Regions from separate parts of the Parendozoicomonas sp. 209JJ7-1 genome, predicted to be linked through region 1. Evidence: predicted binding sites of a transcription regulator. Region 1 holds the regulator's gene; each other region holds the start of a gene.
The links. The regulator PhoB, encoded in region 1, activates phosphate uptake and scavenging genes when phosphate is short. The targets are predictions, from matches to a motif close to TGTCATANNNNTGTCANA.
Positions count from the first base shown of each region.

Region 2: the regulator PhoB is predicted to act here: its motif matches at 2,206-2,223, upstream of ACY2RQ_RS10670 (Na/Pi symporter).
Region 3: the regulator PhoB is predicted to act here: its motif matches at 1,742-1,759, upstream of ACY2RQ_RS10500 (sigma-54 dependent transcriptional regulator).

Region 1 is NZ_JBYVJU010000010.1:35,555-40,441, reverse strand. It holds gene ACY2RQ_RS11325 (chorismate--pyruvate lyase family protein) at 1-43, shown strand, start outside; gene ubiA (4-hydroxybenzoate octaprenyltransferase) at 40-921, shown strand; gene ACY2RQ_RS11315 (SprT-like domain-containing protein) at 931-1,578, shown strand; gene phoB (phosphate regulon transcriptional regulator PhoB) at 1,674-2,369, shown strand; gene phoR (phosphate regulon sensor histidine kinase PhoR) at 2,457-3,788, shown strand; gene ACY2RQ_RS11300 (H-NS family histone-like protein) at 3,785-4,204, opposite strand; gene ACY2RQ_RS11295 (DesA family fatty acid desaturase) at 4,352-4,887, opposite strand, start outside.
Region 2 is NZ_JBYVJU010000009.1:72,930-77,816, reverse strand. It holds gene ACY2RQ_RS10675 (nitric-oxide reductase large subunit) at 1-1,912, opposite strand, end outside; gene ACY2RQ_RS10670 (Na/Pi symporter) at 2,295-3,437, shown strand; gene ACY2RQ_RS10665 (hypothetical protein) at 3,451-3,720, shown strand; gene ACY2RQ_RS10660 (hypothetical protein) at 3,746-4,306, opposite strand; gene rplT (50S ribosomal protein L20) at 4,559-4,887, opposite strand, start outside.
Region 3 is NZ_JBYVJU010000009.1:35,138-40,024, reverse strand. It holds gene fliO (flagellar biosynthetic protein FliO) at 1-38, opposite strand, end outside; gene ACY2RQ_RS10500 (sigma-54 dependent transcriptional regulator) at 7-1,464, opposite strand; gene ACY2RQ_RS10495 (hypothetical protein) at 1,768-2,304, opposite strand; gene ACY2RQ_RS10490 (hypothetical protein) at 2,328-3,500, opposite strand; gene hrpA (ATP-dependent RNA helicase HrpA) at 3,704-4,887, opposite strand, start outside.

The DNA.
Region 1 (4,887 bases):
TCCGGTTAATGCTGATCCGGCAACGGCAGAGTCTTCTCTATGAGCAGTGAAAAAATACAGCTGTCTGACAGGCTGGAAAATTATATTCAACTGACCCGAATTGACCGCCCCATCGGCATTTATCTTCTGCTCTGGCCAACCCTTTGGGCTCTTTGGCTCTCCGCTGATGGCTGGCCTTCCTTTGATATGCTGCTTATTTTTGTTTTAGGCACAGTTCTGATGCGTTCCGCCGGCTGCGTAATTAATGACTTTGCCGACAGGAAAATTGATGGACATGTAAAGAGAACCCATCAACGCCCCATGGCAACAGGCAGGGTTTCCAAAAAAGAAGCATTAACACTCTTTGCTGTTCTGATGCTGGCATCTTTTGTACTTGTGCTTTTTACCAATCCGCTCACCATTATACTGTCATTTGCCGGAGCAGTGCTGGCCGCTGTTTATCCGTTTATGAAGCGCTACACCCATCTGCCCCAGTTTTTTCTCGGGGCGGCTTTCGCATGGGGAATTCCCATGGCCTGGGCAGCTGAAACAAATACCGTCGCTCCTCTGGCCTGGCTACTGTTCGGCGGCTGCCTGCTGTGGATTGTGGCTTATGACACCCAGTACGCCATGGTAGACAGGGATGACGATCTGATTATAGGGGTAAAATCAACAGCCATTCTTTTTGGAGAGAAAGACAACACGATCATTACACTGCTTCAAGTACTGACCCTTTTATCTCTGGTCATCACAGGCACTGTAATTCACGCAGGGCTGTTTTATTATCTCGGCCTCGCCGGAATGGCCGGTATGTTCGTCTACCAGTACACTCTTACCAGGAACAGGGAAAGGGAATCCTGCTTTAAGGCCTTTCTTTCCAATCACTGGGCCGGTTTTGCGGTTCTGGCGGGAATAATTATTGATCGCTGCCTGATGAACTGAATAAGGATGATGCCAGACTCTCTCCCCTCCGACCTTGCCCATTCAAACCTTGAGGAGCACCTCTCAAGGCAACTCAGCTCTTATCTGCCCGAAGGCACTGCCCTTTTGTGCGCCAGGTGGCTGATAGACGGACAGGTTCAACTGAAAATAAGCCGCCCCCGCAAAACCAAGCTGGGAGATTTCCGGCCAGCTCAATATGGCAACCCCCACAGGGTCAGCGTAAATAATAACCTGGAGCCTTTACAGTTCCTGATTACCCTTGTCCATGAAATTGCCCATGTTCATACATGGAACCTCCATGGCCACTGTGTTTTCCCCCATGGGAAAGAGTGGAAACATCAATACCGGACTCTCCTCCATAAAATCCTCGAACTTGGTATTTTTGATACAAAAACCCATGGTTCTCTTTATAAACACAGCCTGAACCCCAAGGTCAGAAGCAGTGGCGATCAGACTCTCAAAGAATTAACCCAGCCTGAATCAGGCCTGATTCTTAATCATTTAAAGCCCGGAAAACGGTTCAACATTGAAAATGGAAAAGAGTTCCAGGCCATCCGTAAATTAAGAAAATACTGGCTTTGCAAAGAACCTGATTCAGACCGCCACTACAAAGTATTGGGAACCATTCCCGTATTTGTTGATAACAATCGAATATGACAATAAGACTGAATTGTCATTTATCTGTAACATTTAAGCGGTGTAATTCCTTGGTCCTGCTCATATCCAGACCTTCAGGGGGAATTGTTCGAGCCATGACAATAACTACAAGTAAAATTCTCATCGTGGATGATGAAGCTCCTATCCGGGAGATGATTGTCGTTGCTCTGGAAATGGCAGGCTATCACTGCCTGGAAGCAGAAGATGCCAAATCAGCCCATGCCATTATCGTTGACCAGAAGCCCGATTTAATTCTGCTGGACTGGATGCTGCCCGGCATCACCGGCATTGAACTGGCCCGTCGTTTGAAAAGGGATGAGCTGACCGCTGAAACCCCGATCATCATGCTGACCGCCAAAGGTGAAGAGGATAATAAAATCCAGGGCCTGGAAAGCGGCGCGGACGATTATATTACCAAGCCCTTCTCTCCCCGTGAGCTTGTGGCCCGCCTGAAAGCGGTTCTCCGCAGAACCCAGACTGTTGGCCAGAGCGAACCTATTGAAGTATTCGGGGTAACCCTCGATCCCATCAGCCACCGTGTCACCATTGATGACCAGCCAGCCGAAATGGGGCCCACGGAATATCGCCTGCTGCAGTTTTTTATGACTCACCAGGAACGTGCCTACACCAGAAGTCAGTTGCTTGACCACGTCTGGGGGGGTAATGTCTACGTAGAAGAAAGAACTGTAGATGTACATATTCGACGTCTGCGTAAAGCACTTGGTTTAGAACATGAAAAGCTTGTTCAGACTGTTCGCGGAACGGGTTATCGCTTCTCCACCAAGACCTGATAACACAGTCGTTTATTGTTAACAGCTAACAGGTAGTCGCTCTGAATAAGGGTGTGGATGCACTGATATAACAATACCGGTAAAAACGTGAACCAAAGCTGGCAATCTGCAGTTATAAAAAGCCCAGTTCTCATACTATTCATCTGTCTTGGGCTCGGCATTCTGACAGGAAACACTTTGCTGTTTCTTCTTCTTGGTTCAATCTGCTACCTGCTCTGGACCCTCAGGCACGTAAAACTGCTCTACCAGTGGTTGTATGACTGTTCTGCCGCCGGGCAACTCCTTGAACCTCCAAACTCAAGGGGGCTCTGGGGCGAAATGTTTGACGGCATGTACCGGCTACTGCGCCGAAGCGAACGCTCCCGCAGCCGTATGCAGGCGGTGATTGATCGTTTTCAGGAGTCCACATCTGCCCTGCGGGATGCCATTGTTCTCACCAATTCCCACGGCCAGATTGAGTGGTGGAACCCTGCCGCAGAGCATATTCTCGGCTTCCGGGACCCAGATGATATTGGCCAGCAGATAACCAACCTTATCCGTCATCCCAGGTTTGCCGAATACTTTGACAGAAAAGAGTACCAGGACCCTCTCAGCATCCCGTCTCCTATTTCCGAGGAGAGAAAACTGCTGTACTCCATCACTCTGTATGGAACAGATAACCGCCTGCTGGTTGTAAGGGACAACACCCGTATTTATCAGCTGGAGCAGATGACCAAGGATTTCGTGGCCAATGTCTCCCATGAACTGAGGACTCCTTTAACGGTTGTTTCCGGGTATGTTGAAACTCTGCTCGACAGCCTTACGATGATGCCGGAACCTCCGCATCCGATTCTTCCCAGAGCCCTGGAACAGATGCTGTCCCAGTCCAACCGTATGGGGAATATTATTGAAGACCTGCTGATTCTGTCCAAGCTGGAAACCGCCGACAGTCAGCAGGATCTGACACCGGTTAACATTCCTGTTTTACTGAACGCAATCATCGCTGATGCAAACCTGTTCAGCGGCGAAAGAAATCATGAAATTATTCTGGACTGCAAATCTGACTCCCAGATCCTGGGAAATGAGAAAGAGCTGCGCAGTGCTATTTCCAACCTTGTTTTTAATGCGGTGAAATACACACCGGATAACGGCACAGTGAAAGTGAAATGGCTTGTGGAATTGAATACCGGATATCTTATGGTGAAAGATAACGGTATAGGCATGGAACCCCAGCACATTCCACGCCTGACTGAACGTTTTTACCGGATCGACAAAAGCAGGCACGCCTCAACGGGTGGAACAGGCCTGGGACTGGCCATTGTTAAACATGTGCTGCTTAGACATGACGCTACACTGCTAATCAAAAGCCGGGTTGGTCAGGGAAGCAATTTTACCTGCCAGTTCCCCCATAGCAGACTGGTCAGGGAAACTGAGGATTAACGTTCCTCAACAATGCAGTCTGCTCTCTCTTTACCGGTACGCTGAAGATACTCTTGGAAAACCTTGGGGGCACGGCCGGTAAGAGAACCTTCCCATTGTCGGGCAATATCGTGATTATCCTTGAATTCAAACAGATAACGTTTGATATTTCTTTTCTTTTTTTCAGTAGTGACAAGCTGTCCGAAGTCTTCCACGGACACGCCTTTTTCTTCCATCATTTTACGAATGGCATCTATGCTGTTTTGCTTTGCTTGCAGTTTTTGTTCTTCTTCCACACGAACCTGACGCTTTTCTTCCAGTACATCTTTCAGCCTGGCGACAATCCGTTCAAGGTCTTCAACATGCACATCCCGAAACAACCCCCGTATACGGGTTTTACTGCTCAGGCGGTGCATGACTTCATCAAATATATTCATCTATTAAGCCCTCGCTCTTGCGTACAGGAGAAAAACAAAATAGGTAATAGTTCCCAGACTGACAACCGGAAAAGCGGCATTTATTTCTTGTGGTAAAAACAAAAACGGAAATACGGTGTTTTGTATTTCCGCTATCAAATTGGATTATCAGGCGACCTGGGCAGCAGGCAGGGAATAACTTCTCAAATGTGCGGAAAAATCCTGCAATACACGAATACCACTGTCTTCCGCCCGACGACACCACTCTTTCAAAGCTTCAAGACGTTCATTTTTGTTTTTTAAGTTTTGCCATATTTCCTGCAATTCCAGCCTGCTATGGTAAATAATTTTGAGTGTTTCCCTGGACTCTATAATGCTTTCTATGTTCTTAAAATGAACGGGCTTAAGCAAAGTCTGTTCGCAGGAAAGAAGTTTTTTGCCTCGTTTCAGAAGTTTTCTCTCACTGCCTTTTAGATTGTTGTATTCATCACGCACCATCGGAACAATAACTGTACGACGATATTGCTCCATTACCTGAAAACGATTGTTCACAATGGCCATTAAAGTGTCGCCGTCTATCTTGCTCTTTCCCGCAACCTGATGAGCCAGGGGGCGCCGGAACTTCACTTTGGCAAGACCGAGTATTTCAAACACCCGAATCCAGAACCAGCCAATATCAAACTCCCATTTACGGGCAGAAAGCT
Region 2 (4,887 bases), on a different contig from region 1:
CTGGCGTGGTCTGCAATCCCTGCAGATAATAAAGCGCCAGTGGCGGGTTAATCAGAAAGCCAAGAACACCGGCACCGATCAGATTCCAAAACGCAACCGCAAGAAAAAACAGCAGTGGCAGACGATATTTCTGCACCCAGGGAGAAGCCTGCTTAAGCTCCCAATGGTCATGGGCATCAAAAGCGATCAAAGCCAGTGGAACAACTTCCAATGCCGAGAACACTGCACCGAGAGCAAGCACAGATTCCGGTGTACCGGCAAAATAAAGATGATGAAATGTTCCCAGAACGCCACCGCCAAGAAAAACCGCTGTAGAGAAAATGACATAGATCGCTGCTGTTCGTGCGCGAATCAGCCCGATATGAACAAAGACCCAACTCACCCATGCCGCCGCAAAAACTTCAAAAACTCCTTCAACCCAAAGGTGAACAACCCACCAGCGCCAGTATTCAGCAATAGTCAAATGGGTGTTACGGTCATACAGCAGGCCTGCGCCGTACAGCAGGCCAACAGCGGCAGAAGAGATTAACAGCAACACGATCAGATGCTTATCACTGCCGCCTTTTTTAATAGCTGGTATAAGACAGCGGCTCATTAACAACAGCCAGATCACCAGCCCAAGAAAAATCAACCACTGCCAGAACCTGCCCAGATCAAGGTATTCATAACCCTGATGGCCAAACCAGAAGTTCATAACAGGGTCAGTGATATATCCCTGAATTGAGGCCCACTCACCAAACAGGGAGCCAATAACCGCAATCACCAGTGCCAACCAGAGAATATTCACCAGAATTCGCTGAAAAGGTGGTTCAAATCCGGCGATCATCGGCGCAGCATAAAGCCCGGCACCCAGCCATGCAGTTGCAATCCAAAGCACTGCAAGCTGGGTATGCCAAGTGCGCGTAAGGGCATAGGGAAACACTTCAGAAATGGGAATACCATAGAAGTCCTGGCCCTCAACCGCATAATGGGCTGTCACAGCCCCAAGAGTGATTTGTACACCAATCAGAACAACGACAATCCAGAAGTATTTCGCTGTTGCCTTCATAGAGGCCGTAGGCTGTAGCTTTTCGAGGGGATCTTTATCAGGATAACCAGCTTCCGGTATCAACTCATGTTCCCATGTGGCTCTCTGACGGTTGAAGAACCAGCACAATATACCGATTCCGGCAATCAGGATAACAATGGAGAGAAAAGTCCAGAGAAATGAGAAAGCACTCGGCGTATTACCAACCAAGGGTTCATGGGGCCAGTTATTAGTGTAACTGACATTGTCGCCCGGCCGCTCTGATACTGCAGACCAGGCAGTCCACCACCAGAATGCAGACATTTTTCTGATTTTTGCGTCCGGGTTTCCCCCCAATGGTTTTTCCGGAATCGCAAAGTCCACCCGCAGTCGTTTAAAATTCCCAGAGTCTCCGGAACCGCCAAACAACCCAAAATAATAATCCTGCACCTTTTTAATAGCCCTGTGGCGCTCATCGCTGATATGAATGGTGCCGGTTTCCGGATCATATGTATTTTTCCGAATATCTGCGGTCAGACGACTGGTCATCCGGGCACGCCGGGGCTCCGGCAGAGTCAGAAAGTCATCTTCAGCTCGCTCATGAAGAATCTCCAGGGCTTCACGGTGCAACACATCTGCCGTCCAGTCGGGAGCAAGGTAAGCGCCATGCCCCCAGACCGATCCCAATTGCATACCACCCAGGTGCCGCCAGACATCCCGACCTTCTTCAATATCATCCCGGGTAAAAACAACGTGCCCGCTTTCATCAACAACTTGGGCAGGTATCGGAGGGGCAACCTGAAAGATCCTTCCACCAACAGCCAGAAGGACAATAAAAGACAGGGTTACAAGTAACACCAGCATCAGCCACAGGCGCTTCAGGGTAAAAACCTGCCGATAGTCCACAAACCACCCCTCAGAAAACTACTTGGAAGCCTACAGAACAGACAGGAGAATAGTTTATGAATTATGGAGGCGCTCTGAAACATTCCTGTCAGACCTATCTCCCAAGCAGCTGTTGCTGGCCAGTGCAGGCTGTCCAGCCGACAATAGAGATTCCTTCAGGCGGCTTGCCTTGCATGTCTGACCATTAAGAAGACTGAGGATCACACACGACGCCGGCCCGATACCAGATAAACTGTGATATAGCCCACAAAGCGGCATTCTCAATAGAAAATACCTATCCTGTGACTGTTTTTTTTCATGAAAACGTCATGTCAACCTTGTAACCCGTCAGTTTTCATGGATTATAGCGACCTGTTTTTGTCACAATAGCTGAATAAAGACTATGACTGATTCTGGCCTGAACAGAAGCCCCGTCGGGACTTCTCTCCGCTGGCTCACTGTTATTTTGATGATCTACCTGCTGCTGGTCGCGGTAGGCATGATCGGTAGTGGTTTTAAATGGGCATCCGGTGGCGCTGAGGGAGCCAGGGAACTTTTCGCATTTGCCAGCACCCCGGTAATGGGGCTTGTGATCGGCGCTTTCGCCACCGCCCTGATACAGTCTTCAAGTACTGTAACCTCTGTTATCGTTGGCCTGGTGGCCGGTGGTCTGCCGGTACACACCGCCATCCCCATGATTATGGGTGCCAATATTGGTACAACCGTGACCAACACCCTGGTAAGCATGGGTCATATCGGTAAGAAGAAAGAGTTTCGCCGGGCTTTTGCCGCAGCTACGGTACACGACTTCTTTAACCTGATTGCCGTTCTGATTTTCCTTCCCCTGGAGATTTTCACTGGTTTCCTCAGCAAGGTCTCCGCATGGCTGACCTCCTTCTTTATTGGAGGTCAGTCCATGAGCATCAAGGGCCTGAACTTTATCAAACCCCTGACCAAGCCGGTGATCAATGTCTTCAAGGATATGTACGACACTCTGCCCGGTATTACCGGCGGTGTAGCCCTGGCTCTGACTGGCCTGGCGCTAACGTTCCTCTCCATTATCTTCCTTGGAAAGCTCCTGAAAGTGCTGATGGTCGGCCGGGCCAAGGCCATTCTCCACAGAGCCATCGGCCATGGTCCCATTACCGGTATTACCTCCGGTACACTGATGACCGTTGCCGTACAATCTTCTTCGACAAGTACCAGCCTGATCGTTCCTTTGGCAGGTAACGGGCTGTTTAAGCTGAAAGAGATTTATCCGTTTACTCTCGGTGCCAATATCGGAACCTGTGTCACAGCCCTGCTGGCAGCTACGGCCGTTGCAGGTGATCATGCAGCTTTTGCCCTGCAGATCGCCCTGGTTCACCTGTGCTTTAACTTATCAGCGGTTATTCTTATTTACGGAACTCCGTTCCTGCGGGAGATTCCCCTGAGAGCAGCCCGCAGGTTTGCCCAGAAGGCCAGCCGGAGAAAATGGATTATCTTCGCTTACGTGATCGGACTATTCTTTGTTATACCCGGGCTGCTGATAGCCCTGACCGCCTGACAGGAGTCATAGCATGCCCACCATGCAGGAATACAATGCGCATAAAAAAGCGCTGAAAGCCCAGATCAAGGAAACCAAAGCTCTTCTCCTGCAGCTGGAAAAGGAGCTTGAAGAAGAGCGTGTTGAGATGCAACACGATGAGGTTGATCACCTGGAAGAGTATATGGAGAAGACTGATCTCCATCTCAATGACATTAAAACCCTCAGCACCAGCGCCATGGAGGATTTTCGCAAGTCCATGAATGACCTGGTAGGGTGGTTCCGGGGCTGCAAAAAGAAGTAAAAGGAAATAGCAGGGCAGAAAAAAGCTAAACCTCTTCTGCCCTGACCACATCGTGAAAGCGGCTGGTGATGGTACTGGCAATATCAAGGCGCTGAAACATCGACAAATCATCAAGCTGATCCAGATCCAGCCAGTGCAGGTGAATATAGGGCGATTTGGACTTGGACTGAAACTCCCTCAAATCCCCCTTTTGAATAAGCGGCAAAAAGTTATCCTTTTTCCCCAATACCTTTTCAAAAGCTTCTGACAGAGGCAGAGTCTTGCCTTTACCACCCTTAAGAGGGATGCGCACATAAAACCCTGACTTGCCAAACACCTCACCGGGAAACATAAAGATACCGGAAGGACGAACAGCCTTGGGGGATACAAAACTGAAAGTATCATGCCAGGCGTGCTGGTCCGGCTGAATCTCAATCAGCTCGCCCTCCCCTGAATCAAGAAACTGCAGCTGGTAGTTGCTATACAGCTTGCAGACACTGGCAGAGTAAACACAGAAAATATTTTTTACTGAACGCAAATATTCAAACGCCTTGCGACGCTGCTCAATATGTTTGAGTTCCCAGCAAAGATCGACATCAGCAGCCATGGTAAACCTATAGTTTTAGAATCCGGATCAGGTTGTTTTTCATGGAGCCTCCCTCTCCCCTGACTTTCATTAAGCTCAGATTACCAACTGAGTCACCATAAGTCTTATCATTTATACAGAAATGTGACCTGTTACGTCACCTTTACACGAAAATGGGCAGATATTGCATGTCGCTCACATTAATTCAGGTAAAAACCAGACATAAAAAAAGAGTTCCCTAAGGAACTCTTTTTTCAGACTGGCTACCGGTTTTTACGCCAGAGCAGCCCTGGCCTTTTCGACGATAGCAGCAAAAGCCGCTTTTTCGTGAACCGCCAGATCAGCCATAACCTTACGGTCAATCTCAACGTTAGCCTTCTTCAGGCCAGCAATCAGACGACTGTAGGACATACCGTTTATGCGGGCACCGGCATTAATCCGGGCAATCCACAGGGCACGGAACTGGCGCTTACGCTGACGACGGTCACGGTAGGCGTATTGGCCGGCCTTGGTAACTGCCTGCTTGGCAACACGGAATACGCGGGAACGCGCACCGTAGTAACCTTTGGCAAGCTTCAGTACTTTCTTGTGACGACGACGGG
Region 3 (4,887 bases), on a different contig from region 1:
AGCAGCTTAAGAACCGGAAGGATTATCCGCCTGTTCATAGCGGTTCAAACCATATTTGCGCATTTTCTCTACCAGTGTCGTACGACGTACCTGGAGCTTATCCGCGGCCCGGGCCACTACATTGCTGCAATCATCCAGGGCCTGGCGAATCAGCTTACGCTCAAGGTCGGAGAGAAACTCTTTCAGGTTCAGGCCATTCACCGGCAATACAGCTAGTTCATCCAAGCCACCCATGCCACCGGGCTGAATCGTGGTGGGGAACATTTCAGCGACACCAGACTCCTTGGCCCCATCACCGGAGGCTTTGCGGAATCGGACAGGCAGCTCTTCAAGACCAATCACACCCATGGGGTACATAATCGCCAGACGCTCCACCAGGTTGGCCAGCTCACGGACATTACCCTGCCAGTCGTAACGACAAAGGGAAAGAATCGCTGCGGAGCTGAAACGGACAGAACCGCGCTGCTCCCGCTCCATCCGATTAATCAGGTCATTCAGAATCAGAGGCACATCTTCCGCCCGCTGGCGCAGGGCTGGCATTTCCACCGGGAACACATTCAGTCGGTAATAAAGGTCTTCCCGGAAGGTGCCTTCCGCCACCATCTTTTCCAGATCACGGTGGGTAGCGGCAATAATTCTGACATTGGCGTCAACAGAAGATGTCGCGCCAACCCGCTCAAACTTCTTCTCCTGCAGAACCCGCAGCAGCTTCACCTGCATATTCAGAGGCATATCGCCAATTTCATCAAGGAAAAGCGTACCCCCTTCTGCCAGTTCAAAACGTCCTTTGCGGGAGGCAATCGCGCCGGTAAATGCGCCCTTCTCATGACCGAAAAGTTCGCTTTCCAGCAGATCCGGAGGAATCGCGCCGCAGTTAATGGGAACAAAGGCCTCATCCTTGCGGGCAGAATTTTCGTGAAGATTACGGGCTACCACTTCTTTGCCGGTACCGGATTCACCGGTAATCAGCACATTTACATCCTTATCCATTACCTGGGCCATCAGCGCCCGCACATGGCGAATGGAACGACTGTTGCCCACCAGATTACGGAACAGCTGGGCATCATGGTGACCGGCAAGAATCTGCCCCTGCCGGCAATGGATGCGATATACCTGCACCAGATGCAAAGCATCGACAATCTGACTGTAGGTCAGGGGATGCTCCAGCTCTCCAACCACCTGCCTGCGCAGGCTGCCCTGCAGGCCAACACGACTGAAGGCACCATTAATAAGGATGGGCAGCGCCGGGCAATGCCGGTTCAGCTGCTTAAGAATATCCAAAGTACGGGGAGAACGTCCGACAATCACGGCCAGACAATCTTCCGGAGCCATGGTAATACGTGTCTCCCAACCACCAGCGCCGGAGAGCACGATATCGTGACCAAGAAATTCGAGAATTGTTCTGAGTTGCTGCCTCTGGTGCTGATCATCTTCAATCACCAGGATACGACTTGAATCACCCATATTGCCAACCGTCCATGTTTAGCAATGACTCTTTCGGGTCGAACAGCTGCACGAGAAGAGACCGGAGAAGAAAAACGTCTGAATCAGACGTATTAATTACCAGTTAAGGCATAAGCATTTGGTTCGTCAAACCCTGGCCGGGGTAACATTGTTCAAAGGCCAACAGGCTGATTTAAGACAAAAAAAACCGCCAGATCACTGGCGGTTTGAATAGAGCAGAAACTGTCGAAACAGCTTGGCGTCATTGCTGATCACCAATCCCAGGATAACCTCCGGCTATTACAGAATAATGACCCGGGCAATTTAATATTCACCCTCTTCAACAAAATCATCATCCTGGCCTTCTTCAATCAATACTTCATTCGGGTCTCCACCTGGGTAAATCAACTCCTCTTCATTTTGTTCAAACTCCTGCCCCCTTTCGTCAGAAGATTGATAGCTTGAATCACCTTCGGGCCGTTTCTGGTTTTGATGCTGGTGCTGGTGCTGGTGCTGATTGTCCCAGCGCTCCCTGTTGTTATTTCGGCGTGAATCCGATTCTTGGGGTTGAAGCCGCTCCCGCTCTTCTTCAGCTTCTTCACCCTCAGGAAAACCAGGATCATCCACCTCATCCGGATCATCATAGTAGCCTGTATTGTAATCAGGCTCTTCTTCAGCTTCTTCAGCCTCGCCTATTTCATCCCAGGTTTCATCCCGCTCCTCATCTGTGGAATCAAAGTTCTCAGCATCCTGCTCATCATCAAAAAACTCCCAGCCTTCTTCATCCGCCAGCGCCAGAAGATAAGGAACCGTAATACCAAGGGAGATAAGTACCGCCAAAGCCACCAGCCATTTTTTCATCACCAGATATCCTCCATGACCTTTTATTGCACCCGCGTAACACGAACTGTTAACTGCTTACCTCGCCCCTCAAGTACATCAACCTCATACAGCAGCCCTTTAGAGGACTTGATATAGGTAACTGCCAGCAGAAGTTTTTCGGCACTAACCAGAATATAATCCCGAGTACCGGTAAAATGTTCATGGTCAAGGGTGATTGAAGCATTGACGAGATTCACAGTACTGTTTGGTGCATCCAGAATCACACCGGGTTTTCCTGTGGTAACCAATATTACATGGGCCTCACTACCAACAAAAACATTACCCTTTTCTATATAGATGCCCGATGTACTGAATGATGAACCTGGCTCAACAAACAACGCATTCTCCGAAGCGCTGATGGAGCCATACAAACTCACAGTAGGAAAAGAAGCCTCCCCGGAGCTGTCTTCTTCCGGGGGGTTATCAATGTAAACATTCCTGACCCCCGAGATATTCCCCGTGAACCGAGCGGCTTTCCGGAAACTGATCCAGTTAGAGCGGAACCCTTCCCGACCAAGCAAACCATAACTGATTCCGTTCAGAAGACCATGGGTTACCGGAGATATAACCTTTATATCTCCGAAGATCTCTCCGGTTGAGATCAGTTCCAGTGGACCTGAAGACTGAATATCAATTGCGACGCTTCCACGAATCACCCCGGAATTCTCCCAGGAAAATGCCAGTGGATAGAGCGACCAGGTTCGATTCCTGACCATAATAGCCGTGCCATTATTAGCAGTGGCAGTAATAGTGCCATGGTTATTCAGCAGAAAAGGACCTGTTCCTTCCAGAACCCCCAAGGCTACATTCTGGAGGGAATCAGAAGAAGATGTGAGCACACCGTTTTTTTCATTAACAAAATTCCAGATAGATCCACCTTCAACGGCCAGGGCAGCACCTCCGCCTCCGGCAGACAGAATTCCGGAATTACGGTACTGGCAAGGTGTCACCGACAGGGGAACAGAGAACAGACATCCCCATGAGAACAGGCTGAAACCATCCTGGCTGAGTATAAGGGCTCCACGCTCATAGGACCCGGCGGTCAGGTTTTCGGTATTAATTGCATAGCCATGGGTTTCAGACTTTGAATTCGGGTGGGCAAGGGCCACCGTTGAGAAAATGACGCCCACCAGTACCATAAGCCAGAAACTCCCTTTTCCTGATCTTATGCCCATAGACTACTCCCCTTGCATATACACTCCATTTACTGAAAAACGGCCAACGCCTCGTTTTATTTAGGAATTCGCCCACCTTCAACTTTCTAGAGACTGATAAGAGGAAAGGAAAGTTCAATACTGGCCAAAGCTGATAGGAGCAGTAAAAGAAAGCCTGTCTCCCGGACACTCAAAAGACAGGACAATAACATTTAACAGAATGGTCAGGGAACAGCCACTTCTTCCCAGAGTTTACGCAGGCGTTTGGCAGATACCGGAGCCCGGGTTTTCAGGGTCTGGGCAAACAGGGAAACCCGATACTCTTCCAGCATCCAGCGATACTTCCAGAGAGCTGGATCAACGATCTTCTGTTTTTCCAGAGCCTCGCGACGGGCATTCCAGGCTTCATAGAGCTGTTGCAGCTCATCAGTATGCACCCGGTCCCGGTTAAAGTTGGCGCCAAGTTTCTCCAGCCGCAGCTGTACGGCATTCAGATACCGGGGCAGCTGTTCCAGCCACTCAAGGGGTGTCTGCCGCAGGAAACCTTTATAAAAAAGGTTTCCCAGCTGAGCCTGGATATCGGACATGGACAGAGCCACCTGGAAGGATATCTTCCCTTTCAAACGCTTCTGGATATCGTTGTTCAGGGTAAATATTTCCAGTAGCAGCTTATCCAGTTTCTCGGCAAACGCGACCAGATCCGATTTTTTACTGGCTACCAGGGTACGGAACTCTGCATCATTGGTGGGCCACTCTGCAGCCTCATCAATAAAGACCTGACGAATCACATAAAGCTCAATATCTTCCAGAAGCGCCGTTTTGGCCACCGTATTGACCGCCAGCACGGTGATACGGTTCAGGTTTTTCATCTGCTTGAGCATAAAACGAACCTGCTCCGGCAATGCCAGACGAATCAGCCGGGACAATCCCCAGACCATCTCCTGCCGGGCCAGTTCCGGGCTGTCGAACAGGCGCAGGGCCACAGAATCTTTTTCATCCACCAGGGACGGATAAGAGCGGAACAGTAAACCACCACGGGTCTGACTGACCTCTTTCGGCAGTTCACCAAATGTCCAGCTGGTCATACCGCTCTGCTCCATGCCTCTGTCAGTCATATCCCGCAGGCTGGCCTGGGCTTGATCCGCGAATTTCTCCCGCAGCCAGGTCAGGTCACGGCTGCGGCCAAGTACCTTGCCGTCATCGTTCAATACCCGAATATTCATGCGGAAATGGTTATCCAGAACTTCCGGTTTCCAGGCATCCACGGGAATACGGGTGCCCGTCATGCGGAACAGCTTCTCCCCCAGCAGTTCGGTCAGGGGTTCATCGCAGGCGTTCAGGCTATCGATAGCACCCCGGGCATAGTCCGGCACAGGCACAAAGTTCTTGCGCAGCTGCTTGGGCAAAC